3 regions of the Microbacterium sp. LWH10-1.2 genome follow, and region 2 is predicted to be linked to each of the others. Evidence: riboswitches for the same ligand, from Rfam matches in the RefSeq annotation. Region 2 holds a riboswitch; each other region holds the start of a gene.

Region 1 (5,480 bases), 690 kb from region 2:
CCCCACAGGCAGATCCGGTCGCCGCAGCAAACCCCTACCGCACCCCCTCACTCAGGCGTACCCTCGCCTCAGAGGTGCACTGATGCCCGTTCCCGACAGCATCTTCTCCGGGTCCATCCCCGAGAACTACGACCGCTACATGGTGCCGCTGATCTTCGAGCCCTATGCGGCCGATGTCGCGCGCCGGGCGGCGGCGCTGGAGCCGCGGCGGGTGCTGGAGACCGCGGCCGGAACGGGCGTCGTCCCGCGATTCCTGCTGCCGCTGCTGCCCGCCGGCTCGGCGTACGTCGCGACCGATCTGAGCGCGCCGATGCTGGACTACGCGGCATCCGTCCTGCCCGATCCGCGGCTGCGCTGGCAGACCGCCGACGCGCAGGACCTGCCCTTCCACGACGACGCCTTCGACCTGGTCCTGTGCCAGTTCGGGGCGATGTTCTTCCCCGACCGCATCCGCGCCTACCGCGAGGCGCGGCGGGTGCTCGAACCCGACGGGAGATTCGTGTTCGCCGTCTGGGACGCGATCGAGAGGAACGACTTCGCCGACGAGGTGGGGCATGCGCTCGCGGCGATGTTCCCCGCCGATCCTCCGCGCTTCATGGCCCGCACCCCGCACGGCTATCACGACGTCGCCCTGATCGAGCGGGAGGTGCGGGATGCCGGCTTCACCACCGTCACGATCGACACCGTGACCGCGCAGAGCGTCGCACCGTCGGCCCTCGTCGCGGCGACCGCGTACTGCCAGGGCACACCCCTGCGCGGCGAGATCGAGGCGCGGGACCCGTCGGCCCTCGCGGAGGCGACGGTGCGGGCAGCCGCCGCGATCGCCGCCCGGTTCGGCGACGGCGAGGTGCGGGGGCGGATCCAGGCGCACGTCGTCACGGCCTCGGGCTGACGCACGACGGACGACAGGCGACAGGCGACAGGCGACAGGCGACAGGCGACAGGCGACAGGCGACAGGCGACAGGCGACAGGCGACAGGCGACAGGCGACAGGCGACAGGCGACAGGCGACGGACGACGGACGACGGCGAACGTTTCGTCTCGCTGCGCTCGCTCAACGACCGGGGACTGTTCCCTCCCCTAGACTTCCCTCAACCATGGGAGTCCCGGCAGGGGCTGAGAGGGCGCTGACGCCGCGCCGACCGTCATACCTGATGCGGGTCATGCCGCCGTAGGAAGTCGAGCCATATGTCGCGTCTCATCGCCGAGCCCACCGTCTCCCCCTCTCGAGCACGCAACGCCGTCCGCGGCGGACTGCTCGGCAACTTCGTCGACCAGGTCGACATCTTCCTGCCGGTCATCGCCCTCGCCCCCGCGGCTGCGATCGTGCTGGGTCCCGATGCGGCCGCCGCCCAGACGGGCCTGATCTTCGTCGCCACCCTGCTCGGACGTCCGCTCGGCGCCGCGATCTTCGGGAGCCTCGCCGACCGTCACGGACGAACGAGAACCACCACGGCGGCGATCGCCGGCATCGCGATCACGACGCTGCTGATCGCCCTGATCCCCACCCACGACGTCGGCGGCGCGGCGACCCTGTGGACGTTCGTGGCCCTGCGCTTCGTCGGCGGCGTCTTCCTCGGCGGTGAGTACTCCGCGGCCATCCCCCTCGCCATGGAGTGGACCGCCCCGCGCCGGCGCGGCCTGCTCAGCGGCGGCATCATGGCCATGTCACCGCTCGCCAACGCGTTCATCGCCGGGCTCACGCTGACCCTCGTCCAGGTGCTCGGACCCGACGCCTACGCCGGCTGGGGGTGGCGGATGCCGTTCATCGCCGGCGCCCTGCTCGCCGCGGCGATGCTCTGGTACTACGTCGCCGGCGTCGACGACGCCCCGATCTCGACGACCGGCGCCCGCCGCACACGTCCGCTCACCGCCATCCTCATCGGTCCGTTCCGCCGCCAGCTGTGGCAGGTGTTCGTGCTGATGACCGGGCTCTGGTTGTTCACCCAGATGGCGATCCCCGTGCTCACCGGGATGCTGCGCGAGGCGCCGCAGGTCGGACCGACGACCGTCCCGTTCATCATGCTGATCGCGACCCTCGTCTCGGCAGCCGCGATGCTCTCCGCCGGCGCGCTCTCGCAGCGGATCGGACGGAGACGCTTCTTCGTGGTCTTCAGCGCGGGGGCGCTCGTCGCCGCACCCCTCGCCTTCGCGTGGGCGCTGACCTCGCAGGGCGTCGCCGCCGTGCTCGCGGTGACCGTCGTGCAGATCGTCACGGTCTCGGCCTACGGTCCGGTGGGCGCGTACCTCGCGGAGCGCTTCCCCTCCGCCGTGCGGTCGAGCGGCTACGGGGTCGGGTACTCGCTGTCCCTCGTCGTGCCGGCGCTCTTCCCGTTCTGGCTGCCCTGGTTGCAGAGCGCACTCGGCCCGGTCGCGGCGGTCATGGCCGTGCTCGCCGCGGCATCCGCTCTCATCGTGATCGGTGCGCTCCTCGGCCCCGAGCCCGACCGCACCGCCGCCCTCAAGTGAGCGACGCGTGAGGAGTCAGAGAACGTCGGATCCAGGCGGTCGGATGCCGCGATCTCTGACTCCTCACGGCCACTTGAGGCGCGGACGCGAGCTGCGAGCCGCCGCTCGGGGCGCGGAGCGAGCGCGCTCAGGAAGCGCGCACGTCGAGCACCCACGTGACGCCGAAGCGGTCGGTGAGCATGCCGAACCCGGCGGACCACGCGGATGCCGCGAGCGGCTCGACCACCTCGGCGCCCACGGCGAGTGCGCCCCAGTATCCGGTGAGCTCGTCGAGCGACGTGGCCCGCAGCGACTGGAAGAACGGGCGATCGGTGATGGTCAGGCCGTTCTCCCTCCGCGTCTCGCCCGCGGTCGCGGAGGCGTCGTCGAGGCCGGGGATGTCGTAGGCCATGAGACGGATGCCGCCGCCGTCCAGCTCTCCGAACACGAGGCGGTCCGCGCCGGGGGCATCGGCCGGCATCCCGAACTCCCCGTAGGTGGCGAGCGCGATCTCGCCGCCGAACACGGAGCGGTAGAACTCCAGCGCCTGGCGCGCAGTGCCGCGGAAGTTGAGGTGCGTGGTGGTGGTGATGGTCATGGTGTCTCCTCAGATCGGCGACGGCCGAGTGCCGTCTACGACCACGATTCCCGCAGAAGAGGTCGGTTTCTGTCCTCTACTCGGAAGAGAATGGGGGAATGACCGGCAGCTCCTCCCGCATGCTCGCCCTGCTGTCGCTGCTGCAGACGCCGCGCGACTGGCCGGGGAGCGTGCTCGCCGACCGCCTCGACGTGAGCCCGCGCACCGTGCGGCGTGACGTCGAGCGGCTGCGCGAGCTCGGCTACCGCATCTCCGCGATCAAGGGCCCAGCCGGGGGCTACCGCCTTGCTGCGGGTTCGGAGCTGCCGCCGCTGCTGTTCGACGACGACCAGGCCGTGGCGATCGCCGTCGCTCTGCAGAACGCCCCGTCGAGCGGCATCGACATCGACGAAGGGGCCGCGCGCGCCCTCGCCACGGTCCGCCAGGTGATGCCCTCCCGGCTGCGGCACCGGGTCGACGGCATCCGCTTCTCCGGCACGGGAAACGAGACCAGGGTCGATGCCGCCGTGCTGGAGGCGACGAGCGCGGCCGTTCGTGACCGGAAGGTGCTGCGCTTCGACTACGGCGCCGATGACGACCGGCCGGCGCGGCGCACCGAGCCGCACGAGATCGTCGCGCGGGAGAACCGCTGGTACCTGCTCGCGTGGGATCTGGATGCCGACGACTGGCGCATCTTCCGCCTCGATCGGATGCGGCCGCGCATCCCGACCGGCCCGTCGTTCACACCGCGACCGCTTCCCGCGGGGGATGCGCGCACCTATCTCGCCGCACGCGCCAAGGGCTCGGATACCGAGGACCGCTGGCCCTGCGTCGGGGAGGTCGTGATCGAACTGCCGGCACGCGAGGTCGCGGTGTGGGTCGGCTCCGACGGCACGGTCGAGCCCCGCGACGAGGGGTCGTGCCAGGTCACCGTCGGGTCGTGGTCCTGGGTCGGCATGCTCGCGTCGGTGATGAGGTTCGACGCCCCGTTCACCGTCGTGGGCCCCGAGGAGCTGCGCGCCGCCGCGCAAACTCTCACCGCTCGCCTCGCCGCCGCGGCATCCCCGCGCTAGCGCTCCCCGCGTTAGCGCGCCCCGCGCCCCGCGCCCACGCTGAGGGGCCACGAAGTGCCGCGTCAAGGGGCGCGGATGCAGCGCTTCACGACCCCTCACGACCGAGGAACGAGCATCGCCCCGCCCGCGGGATGCGGACGGAGCGATGCGTTCAGGGTGCTGCGATCAGGATGCTGCGGTCACTCGCTCTCGGTGGCGCCGAGCGCGCGGCGACGACGGTGCGTCATCCACGCGCCCGCTCCGAGCGCCATCAGCAGCGCACCGAGCAGGGCCGCGTTCGCCGCCGCACCGGCGTCGCCACCGGTGTTCGCCAGCGCGCCGCCGGTTCCGCTGCCCGTTCCCGCCGCCGTGCCCGAGCCGCCGGCGCCGCCGCCGGCTCCGGCCGTACCGGTCCCGGCCGCCGTGACCGTGAGCGCGAGCCTCGCGAGCTCGGTCTCACCGTCGCGGATCACGATGTGATGCGCACCGGGCTCGATGTCGGCGGGGATCACCAGGGCGACGTCGAGCGCGCCCTCGGAGACCTCGACGTTCGCGAGCGCACGGTACGTGCTCTCGATCCCGATCTCGACCGTCTCCGACGGAACCCCGGATGCCGTGAGCGTCACCGATCCGCCCGCGGCGACCTCGGTGCGCGACAGCTGGGCGACGAGCTCGGCGCCGGGGCCGTCGTCGACCGGCGTGAACGCCCAGTTGTCGACCTCGAACAGGTCGGCATCGGCGTCGGCGCCCTCGGGAGCCGCGAAGACGAAGAACACGTCGTGCTCTCCGGCGGCTCCGGTCACGTCGGCCTGGACGGTGGTCCACTCGCCGACGGTTCCGTCGACCGGGATCTCCGCGACGACCTGCCCGTCGACATCGTCGAGACGCACCTGGATACTGCCGCCCTCGACGAGCGGCTTCACGCGCGCCGACACGGTCTTCGCGCCGGAGCCGAAGTCGACGCCGGAGACACCGGCGAAGTCGCCGTCATCGACACCCGACAGCACCATGTTGCCCCCGCCGTTGTGCTCGGGGAACTCGACGGATGCGGCATCCGTCTTGGCCGTGCTGATGCCGAGCTGCCAGGCCAGGGTCTCCGCCTCGAACGTGCGGTACGGGTCGAAGCTCTCGACCTGCGCGACACCGGCGCGCGTGCCGACGATCGGCTTGATCGTCCCGTCGGCGTTGAACTCCAGCTTGTCGATGTGCACCGAGCGGTAGCCCTGGGTCGCCCCGGGGGTTCCGAGCGCCGCCGCCCACGCCGCGCCGCGCGTCTGCGCGTGATACGTGAAGTACGTCTCGCCCTTGAAGGTGAACATGTCGGAGTGGTTGTTGCCGCCGTTGCCCGCTCCGAAGAACGTGCCCTGGTTCTGGAACGCCACCCCCGCGTACTCCGACGATCC
Region 2 (5,480 bases):
TGCATGCCCAACACGCTGCTCGACGATGCGGGCCGCCCCGTCGCGCACGTCGACCTCGCCGCGATCGGAGTCGCCGACCGGTGGGCGGACATCGCCGTCGCCGCGATGAGCACGAAGTGGAACGCCGGCCCGGGCTGGACCGACACCCTCGTTGAGGCGTACGGCGTGGAGCCCGACCGGGAACGGCTCGCCTACTACCGGCGGCTGTGGAACAGGACCTGAGTCACGACGCCCCGCCCGCGCCGATGACGAAGTTCCAGGACCCGGTCGCGACGGCGGCGGCGATCGCGACGAGCGGGATCACCGCACACGCGAGCAGGAGCGCGGTGTCGCGTCGAGTCCACACCGATTCCCGTGCCCACGACCGCGGACCCGTTCCCCCGAATCCCCTGGCCTCCATCGCCGTGGCGAGCGAGGAGCCGCGGCGGATCGCGAGCACGAACAGCGCGAACGCCATGCCGAGGGTGCGGCGGATACGACCCTGATCGGCGACGCCTCGCGCCCTCCTGGCGAGCGCGAGAGCCCGCCAGTCGTCGGCGAGGAGTCCGAGCATCCGCATTCCGGCGAGGGCTCCGACGACGAAGCGCGCGGGCAGCCGGAGCCGCTGCGCCAGATCGTCGGCGAGGTCGGTGGGATCGACCGTGACGAAGAGCACCACGGAGGGCAGGCCGATCGCCAGCACGCGCACCGCGGTGGCGGCGGCGAGCGCGAGCGATCCGTCGCTCACCCTCATCAGCAGCCACTCGAAGTGCACCTCGCCGCTCTGCGCTCCGTACAGGGCGATCGTGACCGCGCTCAGCGGCGCCGCGATCCAGAGCACCGCGGTGCGGGTCCAGAACTCGCGTGCGCCGAGGCCGGCGAGCAGCAGCAGCGGGATCTCCAGGACCAGGGCGACGGATGCCGACACCACGTCGATCGAGAGGATGAGCGGAACCGCGATGAGCAGCGCCGCGGCGAGCTTGGCGAGCGCCGAGCGCGGAGCGATGGGACCGCGGCGCTCGATGCGGGCGGTGAGCGGGTCGATCATGCGCCCACCTCGAGCCTGCGGGCGTGCAGAGCGCGCAGCACGGCCTCATCGTGGCTGATCGCGACGATCGCGGCGCCGTCGTCTCTCAGGCCGGCGATGATCGCGACGAGCTCGGCCCAGGTCGTGGCGTCCTGCCCGAACGTCGGCTCGTCGAGCACGATCATCTGCGGGCGAGTGGCGAGAGCGGCGGCCACCGTGAGACGACGCTTCTCCCCACCCGACAGCGTGTACGGGTTCGCCTCGGCGAGCGCGGTCAGCCGCAGACGCTCCAGCAGCTCGTCGGCACGTCGGGTGATCTCCGCCTCGTCCAGCCGCAGAGCGCGGGGGCCCACGGCGAGCTCCTCCCGAACGGTCTTCGCGAGGAGTTGGTGCTCGGGGGTCTGCAGCACCGTCGCGATGCGGGTGAGCAGCGCGCGGGACGTCCAGCGGAAGGGGTCGTCTCCCGACCCCGACGACAGCGCCGCCGAGGCGACGACCCGCCCGCTCTCCGCCGGGATGAGACCCGCGAGCGTGAGCCCGAAGGTCGACTTGCCCGCCCCGTTGGGGCCGGTGATGCCGATCGCCTCCCCCGCGTGCACGTCGAGGTCGAAGGGACCGGCGACCGGGATGCCGCGGCTGCGCGCCACAGTCAGGGCGTGCGCCCGCAGCAGGAGCTCACCCGGTCCGTGCGCCGGCGGAGGGGGAACGGCCGGCGGATGACCGGGCACCCAGACCCCGGAGGCGGCGAGATCGGCGCCGCGCGCGCCGAGCACCTCGTCGGGAGTCCCGTCTGCCAGGACGACGGTGCCTTCGGGCTCCGCGCCGAGCACGATGACCCGGTCGACCAGGGGCAGCCACACGTCGATGCGGTGCTCGATCACGACGAGGGTCGCCCCGGTCGCGTCGAGGGCGGCGGCGACCGCATCCCGCACATCCCGCACCCCCTCGGGGTCGAGGTTGGCGGTCGGCTCGTCGAGCAGGATCGCTCCGGGGCGCATGGCGATCACGCCTGCCAGCGCCAGCCGCTGCTTCTGCCCTCCCGAGAGCGCCGCTGTCGAGCGGTCGAGGGGCACGTCGAGCTCGACGGCATCCATCGCCTCGCGCACCCGCGGCCAGATCTCCTCGCGGGGCACGCCGAGGTTCTCGCATCCGAAGGCGATGTCGTCGCCGACCCTGGCGAGCATGGTCTGCGTGTCGGGGTCCTGCAGCACCATCCCGACGCGGCCCCGGCTCTCCGTCGCGGGAACGCCGTCGACGAGGAGCGCTCCGTGCGTCTCCCCCTCGTCGGCGCCGCCGAGCACGCCACCGAAGCCCTGCAGCAGCGTGGACTTGCCCGAGCCGGAGGCGCCGAGCAGAAGCACCCGCTCCCCCGGCTCGATTCGCAGTTCGACCTCGCGCACGGCCCAGCGCAGCCGGGTGGCGTAGCGCCATCCCCAGCCGCGCGCATCGAGCGCGGCTGGGTTCACCCGGGCGATCACACTCGTGCGGTGACCTCGCGGCCGGCCGCGAACCGGCTCAGGGCGCCGGTGGCGGCGAGTCCGCGGGCGATCAGCCAGGCGCCGAGCCCGGCGATCACCGCACCGGAGATGGTCGTCGAGGAGATGTAGACGGCGGTGAAGAGCGTGTCGGCACCAGGGAACCAGAGGATGCGGTCGTTGATGCCGCACGCGAGCCCCGCGCCGGCGCCGGCCAGCATCGCGACGGGCAGACGCCAGACGCCGTACAGGAACACGAGGAAGATCAGCTCGGCGCCGATGCCCTGCACGAGTCCGGAGACGATGGTCAGCGGCCCCCACGCGTTGCCGATCAGCGCCGAGATGATCGCGGCGACCAGCTCGGTGTAGAGCGCGGCGCCGGGCTTGCGGACGATCAGCCCGCCGAGGACGCCGGCGATCAGCCACGGACCGGCGAGCAGTCCCTGGACGCCGGGGAGCAGCGCCTCGAGGGCCCCGCTCGGGGTCACGTATCCGACGTTCCACAGCAGGAAGATCGCCGCGCAGGCGACGGCGACGACGCTGGCCACGACGATGTCGACGACGCGCCACCGCCAGAGCTGGGCGTTGCGCAGGCCTGTGGCCGTGGATGCCGCTTCGGTGCTCGACCGGTGCGTGGACGTACTCATCTGAACTCCTCCCTGCGCCGGCATGATCCGGATCAGGTTCGACGGTCGAAGCGCGATTCGCTCCCTCTCAGCCCGGCTCGCCGGACTCCCGTGGTTGTGCTCTCGATCATACCCAGTGCCGACACTCCGCGCTCCCCTGTTGCGGCACCGCGGTTCTCACGGGAGAGTTCGGTACCGTAAGCAGGTGACCGCTCCTGACTCCGCCGAGGCCACCGCTCCCCTGGGCGATGCCCCGATCGACGCCGCCGCAGACGCGGACACGTCGGCCATCGACGCGGAGCTCGACCGGGTCCCAGCGATCCCGGATGCCGCGGCTCACGACTCCGAACTGGAGCAGCTGGTCGCGGACGCAGAGGCCCCCGCCGCTCAGTGGGCGAGCGAGGGCGGAGCGGCGACCGCGCTCACCTGGGTGGATGCGGCATCCGTCGCCGACCACTCTCCGACGGCGACGCTCGACGGCGATCAGGTGCGCGAACCAGGGGCCGCGCTCTGGACGGGCGCCCGGCTGCGCCCCGCCGCGGCGGGTCCAGGCGTGCTCGTGCCGATCGGCATCCTCGCCGCACTGGCCGCCTCCTACGCGGGCACGACCCTGCTGTGGCCGCTGCACGAGGTCGCGCCGACCGTGAAGACGGCGGAGTTCCAGGCGACGGCCGCTCCGGCAGCGGCCATCACGTGGCCGACGCAGGGCAGCGCGGCGGTCGGCATCCAGGGCATCGGAACGGTCGCCTCGTCGCCGGATCCGGCCGTCATCGCCAGCATCACCAAGGTGGTCAGCGTGCTCATGGTGCTGGATCAGATGCCGCTCGCCGTCGGCGAGCAGGGCCCGTCCTTCTCGTTCACCAAGGCCGACAGTCAGTCGTATCTCGCGTACAAGCGCAGCGACCAGTCGGCGCTCGACGTGCCCGTCGGGGGTTCCCTGACGGAGTTCCAGATGCTGCAGGGCATCCTGCTCGGCTCGGCGAACAACTACATCGACCGCCTCGCGAAGGAGATCTGGGGCTCGGACAAGGCCTTCGCTGATGCCGCGGCGACCTGGCTCAGAGATCGCGGCATCCAGGGCATCACGATCCTCTCGCCCTCCGGATTCGACGAGCGCAACACGGCGACCCCCGAGGCGCTGATCGCCGTGGCGGAGCGGGCGATGCAGAACCCCGTGTTCGCAGGGATCGTCGGCACGCCCTCGGTCGAGTTGCCGGGCGCCGGACTCGTGAAGAACACGAACGGGATGCTGTCGGACTCCGGTGTGGTCGGCATCAAGACCGGCACCCTTCACGAGAGCTGGAATCTGCTCACCGCGAAGGACGTGGTCGTCGACGGCACGACCGTGCATCTCTACGCCTCGGTGCTCACGCAGGCCGATGACGACATGCGTCTCGCGTCGACGCGATCCCTGTTCTCGCAGGTCGAGGACGCGCTACAGGCCGAGACCCCCGCGGTGGCGAAGGGAACCGTCGTCGGAGAGGTGGACACCCTGTGGGGTGCGTCCACCGAGATCGTGACGGATGCCGACGCCGAGGTCGTGCTGTGGGACGCCGCCGCGGCGGAGGCGACGCCCGAGTTCGACCTGGGCGAGAAGAGCAAGGCGGGCGCCGAGGTCGGCACGTTGACCGTCGCCGGCCCCCTCGACACGGCGACGACGACGCTCACTCTGAAGAAGAAGCTCGAGGGGCCCAGTGCCTGGTGGCGTCTCACCCACCCCCTGGAGCTCTTCGGTCTGACCTCCGACAAGCGCTAGTCGGAGCCAGGCACACAGGCCCAGGGCGCACGGCCCCAGGGCACGCGAAAGCCCCGCCCCGAGTGACCGGGGCGGGGCTTTCGCGGTGAGCTCAGGCCCTGTTGTCGCCGGAGTCCGATCGCTCGATGAGCGACTCCGCCGAGGCGACCTCCGCTGCCGGACTCTGCGCGCCGACCGAGGCGCCGACGCGCGCGGCATCCGCCTCGGCCTCGGCGTCGCCGGTGACGACCACGGGGGTCGTTCCGGTGAGCGCCGCCTCGGCGTCGATGTCGGCCGCGGCCTGCTCGAACTGCGACTGGTACAGACGCCAGTAGGCGCCCTGCGCGGCAATGAGCTCGTCGTGCGTGCCCTTCTCCACGATGTCGCCGTGCTCCATCACGAGGATGAGGTCGGCGTCACGGATGGTCGACAGGCGGTGCGCGATGACGAAGGACGTGCGTCCTTCTCGGAGCGCCGCCATCGCGTGCTGCAGCAGCAGCTCGGTGCGGGTGTCGACCGCCGACGTCGCCTCATCGAGGATGAGGATCGACGGCTGCGCGACGAACGCCCTGGCGATGGTGATGAGCTGGCGCTCGCCGGCCGAGACGTTCGACGCGTCCTCATCGAGGACCGTGTCG
Region 3 (5,480 bases), 960 kb from region 2:
TCGAGCAGGCGGTCCCCGCTGGTGGCGACCATGACGGGATCGATCACGACGATCGGCGGGCGCACCCGGTCGAGCCAGTCAGCCACGGCGCCGATGACCTCCGCGTCGGCGAGCATGCCGATCTTCACGGCGTCCACGACGATGTCGGCGGAGATCGCGTCGAGCTGCGCGCGCAGGAACTCCGTCGGCGGCACGTGCACGGCGCTGACGCCCTGCGTGTTCTGCGCGGTGAGAGCGGTGAGGACGGCCATGCCGTATCCCCCGTTCGCCGCGATCGACTTCAGGTCCGCCTGGATGCCCGCCCCTCCCGACGGGTCGCTGCCGGCGATGCTGAGCACACGCGGCACCCCCGCTGCACGCCAGCGGCGGAGGAATCCTCGCGCCGCCGCTGCCGGATCATCGGCGGCGCACAGGGCCGACACGACCGCGAGACCGGCGGCGCCCGCCTCGCGCAGGGGCTCGGCGTCGTCGATGCCGACGCCGCCGATCGCCACGCACGGCAGCGGAGTGGCCGCAGCCACCGCCGCGAAGCCCTCGATGCCGAGTGCCGGCGGATGGTCGGGCTTGGTGCTGGTCGGTCGGATGACGCCGACGCCGAGGTAGTCCACTGTGCCCTCCGGCAGCTCTCCGAGTGCGGCGAGGTGCTCAGGGCTGTTCGCGGTGAGACCGATGAGGGCGTCGGGGCCGAGTGCGGCACGGGCGCGCAGCACCGAGGAGTCCCCCTGTCCGAGGTGCACGCCGTCGACGCGGGCGCCCGCGGTACGAGCGGCGAGCGCGGCGTCGAGACGATCGTTCACGACGAGGAGCGCTCGACCGTCGATCACCCGGGAGAGCTCGACGAGCTGCGCGGTCGTCTCGGCGTCCGTCGCCCGCTTGTCGCGCAGCTGCACGATGCGCACTCCCCCGTCGACGGCCATCCGCACGGTCTCGACGACGCCGCGTTCTCCGCACAGCCCCGGATCGGTGACGAGGTACAGGGAGAGGTCGGCGATCACAGCGCGCCACCCTCGACGCGCGCCGCTCCGGCGAGATCGTCAGGGTGCACGGCGGCGAGCGCATCGAGCAGTGCGACCGCGAAGCTGCCCGGGCCTGCGGATGCCGCAGCGGCGCGCTCGGCGGCGATCGTGTAGACGAGGCTGGCCGAGGCGACCGCCGTGAGCGCATCGGCTCCCGTGGTCCGTGCGGCCCCGAGGAACGCAGCCATGACGGCGCCGAGAGCGCAGCCGCCTCCCGTGACCCTGGTGAGCAGCTCGTGCCCGTTCGCGAGCCGCAGCACGCGCTCCCCGTCGGTGATCAGGTCCACCGGCCCCGACACCGCGACGATGCTGCCGAAGCGCGAGGAGAGCGCGACCGCGGCGTCGGCGGCGGCATCCGTGGTGTCGGTGGCGTCGACCCCTCGACCGCCTGCGCTGAGACCGGCCAGTGCCAGGATCTCCGAGGCGTTGCCGCGGATGGCCGTCGGGCGCAGCGCCACGAGCTCCTGCGCCAGCGCCGTGCGCACCGGGAGCGCGCCGATGGCGACGGGGTCGAGCACCCAGGGCGTGCCGGACGCCGCGGCTCCGGCCGCCGCCTCCAGGCTCGCCGCTCGCTGCTCGGGGTTCGGCGTGCCGAGATTCACGAGCAGGCCGGAGGCGACGCCGGCGAACATCCCGGCCTCGCCGACGATGTCGACCATCGCGGGGGCCGCGCCGACGGCGAGGAGCACGTTGGCCGTGAACCCGGTGACGACGGCGTTGGTGATGCAGTGCGTGAGAGGAGGCGTCTCTCGCAGCACCCCCAGCAGCGTAGCGGCCTCGGAGACGAGGGCGGAGGCGGATGCAGGACGCAGAAGATCGCTCATGCGACATTCCCTTCGCTAGTGCTAACTAGATCAGGTTCGACGGGTCTGTTCTCAGCCGCGGATGCGGCACCCCGTGTCACTGCTCGCAGTCTAGCGAAGAGCGCGGATCACCCGAGCTCGGCGAACAGCTCCAGCTCCTGGGCCCGGGTGAGCCCCGCGCGCCGCTCGCGGTCGACGCCGCGTGCTCGTTCGTCCGCGAGAACCGCGTCCACGGTGTCCCCGAGCGGACGCAGCGTCCCGCCGTCGGAACGATAGGCGGCGTTCGAGCGCGTCATGAAACCGGTCATCTCCGCCGGCAGCCACAGCGGCAGCGAGCGCTCCCCCATCCAGTACTCGACACCGTGCTCCACGAGCCACTCCTCCTCGGCGGACACCGTGTCGCCGTCGTGCCCCGCCGCCGCGCGGAACAGTGCGAGCACCTCGCCGAGCGCATGCTCGTCGCCGACCGTGTTCACCGCACCGGTCGACGTCGTGGCGGCCACGTACGCCGCGAGGTCATCGACGTCGATCACCTGCGTCGTGCGCCCCTCGGTCGGTGGCAGCAGCACCGTGCCGTCGCCCGCGCGGTCGAACGCCGCGGCCCAGTATCCGAAGCGATCGCTGGGGTCGCCCGCGCCGACGATGAGTCCGGGGCGCACGATGAGCGCCCGGTCTGCGAGCGTGCGCACCGCGTCCTCCGCGGCGACCTTCTGCGGACCGTACTCGTACTCATCCCCCGGTTCCGCGGCGATGTGCAGCGGAGCGGACTCGTCGGCGCCGACCGTGACGTCGTCGGAGTAGGCGGACATCGACGAGACGTACGTCCAGCGTGCGGCTCTGTCTCCGAGCGCCGCGACGGCGGCGACGACATGGTCGGCACGGGAGGAGATGTCGATCACACGGTCCCAGTCACGCACGGCCGCCTCCGCGTACGCGTCGGGATCATCCCGGTCCGCCCGCACGAGAGCAGCCCCGCTCGGCCCCGTGCGTGTGCCACGGGCGAGGCACGTGACCTCGACGCCGTCGTCGATCAGCCGTCGCGCGATGCGCCCGGAGAGCCAGCCGGTTCCGCCGAGGATCAGAGCAGTCGTCATGCGTCCATGTCATCAGCATCCGCTTCCGCGCGGAAGCCCGCTCCGCCCAGAGCAGAGCGCAGACACCGCAGCGGAGCCGACCTCAAGGGCGCCGCAGCTCCTCCAGGCCGCGAAGCTCGGGGAGGGTCCACGTCGGGTCGGGGCGCCATGCGACCCACTCCGGGTCGAAGGGCCAGTCGCCGTCGTGGAAGGACTGGATCGCGGCATCCGCATGCCTCTCGATCTGCGCGGCCTGCTCGCGGGTGAGCCGACCCTGCACGATCGCCGCGGCGACCTCGTCTTCGTCCTTGAGATGAACCGTGCGGTCCGCCGCGATCCAGACGTCGAGGATGTGATCCGAGGAGTAGGTGTCGCGGTCGGTGCGCAGATGGGCGTTCTCCAGATTCACGTACCAGCCGTCGAAGCGCCAGTCGCCGTCATCCGCGTGCGTCCAGAACAGGCACACCGACCAGGGTGCTCCGGCCGGAGCGATGCGCAGGCTGCCGCCGCCCCACCATGCCTCGACGATCCTCGTGCGGCCGTCGAGCCAGCGCCGCTCCAGCGGGATCGAGCGCACGCGCTCGCCCGTGACCGTCCCCTGAGCCTCCTGCAGCGTGCCGGAGGCGAGCCAGGCCACGAGCCCGCGCTCATCGTCGCGCACGACGCGCATGGGGCTGATCGTCGAGGGGTCTCCCGGCTGCCAGCCGGGCGCCCGGTAGTGCCAGTCGATCTGCTCTCCGGGCGCGAGGAACGGACCATCGCCGAGCGGGCGGACGCCCTCGGGAACGGCCGCCGGGGTGCTGTGCGGGAGGATGCTCATCCCGACACGCTACCCCGGCGCCGTACCGGAACCGGGCTCAGTCGCGCAGCGCGGCGCCGAACCGTTCCGCCGCGACCGCGACCCCGGCGAGCTTGGCCTCCGTGGCCTCCGCCGCGGTCAGCGTGCGGTCGTCGGCGCGGAAGCGCAGCGCGAACGTGAGGCTCTTGGACCCCTCGGGAACGCCCTCGCCGCGGTAGTCGTCGACCAGGCGCAGGGACTCGAGCATGGGCCCCGCCCCTTCGATGAGAGCGGCACGGACATCCCCAGCGGGGACCTCCGCGGGCACCGTGAGCGAGACGTCCTGCGTCGCCGCGGGGAAGGTCGACAGCGAGGCCGCGACCGTTCCTCCCCCGGCGAGCGAGAGGATGCCGTCGAGATCGAGCTCGAGCACCGTCGCGCGACCGGGCAGGTCGGCGTCCTCGGAGACCGCGGGGTGCAGCTCGCCGACGTAGCCGACCTCCACATCCCCGATGCGGAGCGCACCGGCGCGGCCGGGGTGGAGCGCGGCGCGCTGCGTCTGCACCACGTCGATCTCGACGCCCGCCGCCGCGGCGATCACGCGCACGGCGTCGAGGGCCTCGGGGAGACCGGCCGCCTCGGCCGCTCGGCCCGGCTGGCGCGCCGACACGTTGCCCGTGAACAGCACCGCGACGTGACGGTGCTGCGGCGGGATCGACGCGTTCAGCTCTGCGAGCGTCTCGTCCGACGGACGCACGCCGAGCGGCGGCACCTCGTCGGTGCCGTAGACGACGCCGGGTTCGGGCAGGAAGACGACGCCGGTCTCGAAGATCGCGAGGTCCGTGAAGCCGCGCGAGATGTTGCGATGCGCGATCTGCAGCAGTCCGGGGATCAGCGAGCGCCGCAGGTACGGCGCCTGGCCGTCGAGGGCGTTCGCCAGGCGGATGCTGGGCAGGTGCTCGCCCGCGGCGGAGCCGTGCAGATCGTTCTGCGCCTCGTTCGTGAACGGGAACGCGGACGTCTCGACGAGTCCTGCGGACGCGAGCGCGTTCGCGACCCGGCGGCGACCCTGCTGGTGCGCGGTGAGTCCGCGTCCGGAGGGCGGCGTGGGCAGCACCGACGGGATGCGGTCGAGCCCGTGGATGCGCGCGACCTCCTCGGCCAGCGTCCACTTGTCCGTGAGGTCGGGGCGCCAGGTGGGCGGGATGACCGTCCAGCCGGCGTCGGTCGCGGTGACCTCGGCGCCGATCGTCTCGAGCGCGCCCGAGATCTCGGCATCCGTGTAGTCCACGCCGATGAGCCCCTCGACGAAGCCCGCGGGCAGGTCGATCTCGCCGACGAAGACCTCGGCGAACAGCGCGCCGCCCTCCTCGGTGAGCGTGCCGCCGGCGAGCTCGACCATGAGGTCGGCGGCGCGACGGGCCGCGACGAACGGGATCAGCGGGTCGACGCCGCGCTCGAAGCGCTTGGAGGCCTCGCTGGGCAGCTTGTGACGACGTGCCGAGCGCGCGATCGTGACCGGGTCGAACGTCGCCGCCTCGATGAGGACGTTGCGCGTGGTCTCCGTCATCTCAGTCGTGCCGCCGCCCATGACCCCGGCGATGCCGATGGGGCCCGAGTCGTCGGTGATCAGCAGGTCAGAGGCGTCGAGCGTGCGCTCCTGGCCGTCGAGCGTCGTGATCTTCTCGCCCGCGGAGGCGCGGCGCACGGTGATGCCGCCGCTCAGGGCGTCGAGGTCGTAGCCGTGGAGGGGCTGGCCGAGCTCGAGCATCACGTAGTTCGTGATGTCGATGAGCACGCCGAGGGAGCG

Evidence for each region. Region 2 has a riboswitch for thiamine pyrophosphate ahead of MRBLWH10_RS18965 (ECF transporter S component). Riboswitches for the same ligand answer to the same signal wherever they lie in the genome.
Region 1: linked by a shared signal. The riboswitch ahead of MRBLWH10_RS15720 (MFS transporter) and the one ahead of MRBLWH10_RS18965 (ECF transporter S component) in region 2 are both predicted to bind thiamine pyrophosphate.
Region 3: linked by a shared signal. The riboswitch ahead of thiM (hydroxyethylthiazole kinase) and the one ahead of MRBLWH10_RS18965 (ECF transporter S component) in region 2 are both predicted to bind thiamine pyrophosphate.

The regions. Positions count from the first base shown of each region.
Region 1 covers NZ_CP151638.1:3,364,928-3,370,407, forward strand. The annotation lists gene MRBLWH10_RS15715 (class I SAM-dependent methyltransferase) at 83-892, shown strand; TPP riboswitch at 1,088-1,194, shown strand; gene MRBLWH10_RS15720 (MFS transporter) at 1,189-2,469, shown strand; gene MRBLWH10_RS15725 (VOC family protein) at 2,597-3,046, opposite strand; gene MRBLWH10_RS15730 (WYL domain-containing protein) at 3,145-4,098, shown strand; gene MRBLWH10_RS15735 (family 43 glycosylhydrolase) at 4,278-5,480, opposite strand, start outside.
Region 2 covers NZ_CP151638.1:4,052,483-4,057,962, reverse strand. The annotation lists gene MRBLWH10_RS18980 (aminoglycoside 3'-phosphotransferase) at 1-222, shown strand, start outside; gene MRBLWH10_RS18975 (energy-coupling factor transporter transmembrane component T) at 224-1,027, opposite strand; gene MRBLWH10_RS18970 (ABC transporter ATP-binding protein) at 1,024-2,406, opposite strand; gene MRBLWH10_RS18965 (ECF transporter S component) at 2,481-3,128, opposite strand; TPP riboswitch at 3,119-3,230, opposite strand; gene MRBLWH10_RS18960 (D-alanyl-D-alanine carboxypeptidase) at 3,313-4,863, shown strand; gene MRBLWH10_RS18955 (ABC transporter ATP-binding protein) at 4,955-5,480, opposite strand, start outside.
Region 3 covers NZ_CP151638.1:924,820-930,299, reverse strand. The annotation lists gene MRBLWH10_RS04400 (bifunctional hydroxymethylpyrimidine kinase/phosphomethylpyrimidine kinase) at 1-995, opposite strand, end outside; gene thiM (hydroxyethylthiazole kinase) at 992-1,840, opposite strand; TPP riboswitch at 1,830-1,924, opposite strand; gene MRBLWH10_RS04390 (NAD-dependent epimerase/dehydratase family protein) at 1,948-2,913, opposite strand; gene MRBLWH10_RS04385 (DUF402 domain-containing protein) at 2,996-3,712, opposite strand; gene pheT (phenylalanine--tRNA ligase subunit beta) at 3,750-5,480, opposite strand, start outside.